2 regions of the Lysinibacillus louembei genome follow, and region 2 is predicted to be linked to the other one. Evidence: riboswitches for the same ligand, from Rfam matches in the RefSeq annotation. Region 2 holds a riboswitch; the other holds the start of a gene.

Region 1 (2,477 bases), 870 kb from region 2:
AGCTATTATTTATTTACACAGCAAGATAAAAAATATTTTGTGCCACAACGGGAAGTAGCATATACGCATGTAGAAGAGGCCATTTTAGGCATGACAGGTCATGCAACGGAACAATATGCATCGGCTATTGTAGAAGGTGTTACATTTTCAGTGACTACCGCTGACCATGTTCATGTGAAATTTGACCAACCGCTTGATTTAGAGACAGTGGATTATACGCAGGCGAAGCAAATGCTAGAAGGCATTATGCTAACAGCTGCTGCGTTTAATCAGCAAGTTATTTTTGAAAATATTGTACAAACGACATGGGATCGCTTTGATTTCACACAGCCACAGCCGATACCTGTGGCGCCAAATGAATTACCACTTGATATCATACAGCCTTAGTGATAAGGCTGTATTTTTATATTTCGCAAATAAATTGGGAAAAAGCGCAGATAGTTGAGGAATTTCGCAGATAAGCTATGAAAAAGCGCAGATATCTTAGGGATTTTCGCAGATAAATCACAAAGAAAGCATAGATAACCAAGCAAAAAGGTTTACTTTTAAAAACTTTCTTTTATAATAGAAAGTGTAGTAACAAATTTTATATTGATTCATCTTCGGGGCAGGGTGTAATTCCCGACCGGCGGTAATTGAAATCGCAATCTCCGACCATTTACTTGGAGGACATTGCTTCAGCATTTCATGAGCCCGCGAGCCCGCTTTTGCGGTGCAGGATTTGGTGTGATTCCAAAGCCGACAGTATAGTCTGGATGGGAGAAGGTGAAGGCGCAGTCGTCATTTTTCGAAAATGTCGTATTTTGCTATACACAAGTCTACTTACTTAATAGGCTTATTTAAGTATCGCAATTTTCGACAAAGTAGCTTTGACATGATGCTTTTTAAGCATTGTCAAAATACGACTTCTTTTAAGCGTGCCTATTTCTCCCTTATACAATCATTGTATAAGGGTTTTTTCGTGAATGGCTGGACTGTCCTTTCTTCTTGCAAGAGTGAATCAGCAAAGAGGAGAGATTTTTTATGCGCAAGCAAAATTTGAAGTTACGTTCAACCGTAACAATCGCTATGTTGAGCAGCATCGCCTTTCTATTAATGATGCTCGATTTTCCATTACCATGGTTCCCAGTGTTCCTAAAAATTGATTTTAGTGATGTGCCAGCATTGATTGCGGCAATTACGATGGGACCAGTCGCTGGTATCATTGTAGAGTTGATTAAAAATATTCTAGACTGGCTATTTAAAGGCGCGCCAACGGGTGTACCAGTAGGACATATGGCAAACTTTGTAACAGGCATTCTATTTATTTTACCAACGTATTATTTTTATAAAAAATTCAAAACGATTCCTGGTTTAGCAGTAGGCTTAGCGGTAGGCACATTCGTTATGTCGATTGGCATGAGCATACTCAACTATTTCGTATTCCTACCAATGTATACGTATTTCCTAGGCTGGGGCTCATTCGATATGTATGAAACAATCGTTCTCGGTATTTTACCGTTCAATATTATTAAAGGTATCATTATTCTAACTGTTGCGATATTGTTATTCCGCACAATGAAAACATGGATTGACAAGCAGCAGTCAACCTATTTATCATTAAAATAAGCATTGAGCCGAGCTAATCAAATAGCTCGGCTTTTTTATAAGGAGAGAAACAAAAATGATTCGAATGCTAACAGCAAGTGAGCAATTACCAATGGATTTACTATTATTAGCAGATCCTTCTGAGGAAATTGTAACGGAGTATGTGCAGCGGGGGTTCTGCTATGTAGATGAGCGTGATGGAGAAATCGTCGGTGTATATGTGTTATTACCAACAAGACCACATACGATGGAGCTAGTGAATGTAGCAATAGATGAAAGGTGGCAGGGGCAAGGCATTGGCAAACAGCTTGTGCTTCATGCGATTGAACGTGCCAAAGCCATGCATTTTAAAACGATTCAGCTCGGCACAGGCAATTCAAGCGTTGACCAGCTAGCCCTTTATCAAAAATGTGGCTTCCGTATTGTCGGTGTCGATCGGGATTTCTTTCTTCAGCATTATGATGAGCCGATTTTTGAAAATGGTATTCAATGTATAGATATGATTCGGTTAGAGCTGTTGCTCTAAAGATCAATCTGCTTTAAGTATTTGTCGCTACAGACGAAATGACTGGAGGGGAAATTTTGCGATAATCTATTTTGCCATGCTGATCAAAATGGATATTATGAAACGGCAAATCCTCGCGCATATAAAAAACATGCTGACGATGTGTTAAAAATTTCAAAACACCAGCCTCAATTAAGCGCGCCTCTATTTCATAGAGCAATTGAATATCTTCATGCATCGCAGCTTGCTGTAGTAGCTTTTGTACATCCTGACTTCCTAGAAAAGAGCATACGGGGGAGCGTTCACTATTTAAGGCATGCAGCCAGCCTAGTAACGGATCTTCCCCAAGTGCAATGCCACCAACAAAAATATCATAATGCTGTAC
Region 2 (2,477 bases):
AAAGCTGTCGGACATTGAACCGACAGCTTTTATGTATTAATGATTATTGCAATGCTCGCAGCTATGACTGTAGCACTCGCTTTGCTCTTCCATCTTTTTGCCACACTGTACACAAGTTTTCTCAGGTAAGTTTTTGAAAAATTCGACTACGTTTTCTAACATTTTCATTTCCTCCTCAACAGTAACTGTTATATATTTTTTATTTTATATTCGTATTGTATTATAACAGAGTATACGAGTCAACAGAATAATTAGAAAATTCGGTTATTTTATGTGTCAATTTTGTGACAAAGGAAAAGCCTGTCATTTGATGAGCTTTTGTGCACATATTATATTTTGGGAATTTTAATCTCCTTTATTTGTTATATGGTTCAACTTATTAGTTGATTCCATCTGATTAAGGGGATGTTTCATCTAGCAGCATGTGCCGCTATTACCAATTTCCTTCGATTGTTTAATGAGAACTACTACGAAGAAAATACGGTTGTTTTGTTGTCCGTATAAATGCTCCTTTTTATTAATGGTCATACTTCTTAGTCAATTTATTGTGACTGTGCAATATACAACTTAACTAGAATAATTTCTTTGAAGTAATATGGTTAGTGATGTTCATAATATGAAAATAGATTCTATTGAGAAAAGTGCAAGAGTTTTTTTGTTTGTCAAATGGCTAGATTTTTATTATTATTGCTGTATAATTAGATGCAATTATAAATATTACCTTCGGGGTCGGGTGTAAGTCCCAATCGGCGGTAAAGCCCGCGAGCTTTTTTAAAGCAGGATTCGGTGAAATTCCGAAGCCGACAGTAATAGTCTGGATGAGAGAAGGTAGGCAAAAAACTAGCCAAAACGCTAGTTTATTTGATGACGCCTTTTTTCAGACCTCACAAAAAATGTGGGGTTTTTTAATTGAATAACATGCCTTCGGGGTCGGGTGCAAGTCCCAATCGGCGGTAAAGCCCGCGAGCTTTTTTAAAGCAGGATTCGGTGAAATTCCGAAGCCGACAGTAATAGTCTGGATGAGAGAAGGTAGGCAAAAAACTAGCCCAAACGCTAGTTTATTTGATGATGCCTTTTTTCAGACCCCACAAAAAAATGTGGGGTTTTTTAATTGAATAACATGCCTTCGGGGTCGGGTGCAAGTCCCAATCGGCGGTAAAGCCCGCGAGCTTTTTAAGCAGGATTCGGTGAAATTCCGAAGCCGACAGTAATAGTCTGGATGAGAGAAGGTAGGCAAAAAACTAGCCCAAACGCTAGTTTATTTGATGATGCCTTTTTTCAGACCCCACAAAAAAATGTGGGGTTTTTTAATTGAATAGCATTCCTTCGGGGTCGGGTGTAAGTCCCAATCGGCGGTAAAGCCCGCGAGCTTTTTAAGCAGGATTCGGTGAAATTCCGAAGCCGACAGTAATAGTCTGGATGAGAGAAGGATTAGGCAAAAAACTAGCAAAAGTGCTGGTTTATTTAGCGATGCCTTCTCCGTAAAAGCCCCTTTTTTAGGAGGCTTTTTTAATTTAAAAGGAGGTGGCTGTATGAATGACGAGCAAGCAATGCAATTCGCTTTGAATTTAGCGAAATCAGGAAGTAATCAAACTTCTCCCAATCCGCTAGTTGGGTGTGTCATTACAAATAATCAGGAGGTTGTAGGCTTTGGCGCTCACCTTAAATCAGGTGAGGCACATGCGGAGATTAATGCATTAAAAATCGCGGGTGAGAAAGCTAAAGGGGCGAATGTTTATGTGACGCTGGAGCCCTGTAGCCATGTTGGACGAACTGGTCCCTGTGTTGAGGCGCTTATAAAAGCACAGGTAGCCCATGTATTTATTGCAACGCTTGACCCAAATCCACTTATAGCTGGAAGTGGTGCTCGAAGGCTAGAGGAGGCAGGCATTACAGTAAGTATTGGATTATGTGAAGATGGGGCAAAAGCGATTAATGAAGCATTTTTCTACTACATTGTACATCGTTTACCTTATGTTACGTTGAAGCAAGCCATTTCGATAGACGGTAAAATTAACGCCGAGAAAGGGCAGCGAACGGCAATTACAGGTAAGGAGGTTCAGAAGGATGTTCATTATGCTCGCTCCATACATGATGCTATTTTGGTTGGTTCAAACACTGTTTGTATTGACAACCCAAGCTTAACAAATCGGCTTAGCTCTTCAAATAAACAACCAATTCGAGTTGTTATGGACCGAGATGGAAAGGTTCCGAGTGCAGCAAAAGTCTTTAACGATAAAATGGCTCAAACTTGGCTTTTTACATCAAAGGCTCGGAACTTGTCAGGCGTTCGTACCTTTGTAATAGAGGATTGTTCCTTGCGAAATATTTTAAGGACGCTAGCGGATGAAGGCATTATGACATTATACGTTGAGGCAGGCAGCCAAATGGCGGATGTCTTTTTACAACAACGATTTGTACAAAAAATGATTATATATATTGCGCCGAAGCTATTAGGTTCTGGGGCACTTTCGATG

What was found. A riboswitch is a leader RNA that binds a small molecule or an ion and turns the genes downstream of it on or off. The one in region 2 is predicted to bind FMN.
Region 1: it holds a riboswitch for FMN, as region 2 does, so the genes downstream of both, R6U77_RS18080 (ECF transporter S component) here and ribD (bifunctional diaminohydroxyphosphoribosylaminopyrimidine deaminase/5-amino-6-(5-phosphoribosylamino)uracil reductase RibD) in region 2, are expected to answer to the same signal.

Annotation. Positions count from the first base shown of each region.
Region 1 is NZ_CP137624.1:3,604,890-3,607,366, reverse strand. It holds gene R6U77_RS18085 (hypothetical protein) at 1-387, shown strand, start outside; FMN riboswitch at 595-771, shown strand; gene R6U77_RS18080 (ECF transporter S component) at 1,024-1,608, shown strand; gene R6U77_RS18075 (GNAT family N-acetyltransferase) at 1,664-2,113, shown strand; gene R6U77_RS18070 (ABC transporter substrate-binding protein) at 2,127-2,477, opposite strand, start outside.
Region 2 is NZ_CP137624.1:2,739,069-2,741,545, forward strand. It holds gene yhfH (protein YhfH) at 37-162, opposite strand; FMN riboswitch at 716-834, shown strand; FMN riboswitch at 917-1,035, shown strand; FMN riboswitch at 1,119-1,235, shown strand; FMN riboswitch at 1,319-1,435, shown strand; gene ribD (bifunctional diaminohydroxyphosphoribosylaminopyrimidine deaminase/5-amino-6-(5-phosphoribosylamino)uracil reductase RibD) at 1,533-2,477, shown strand, end outside.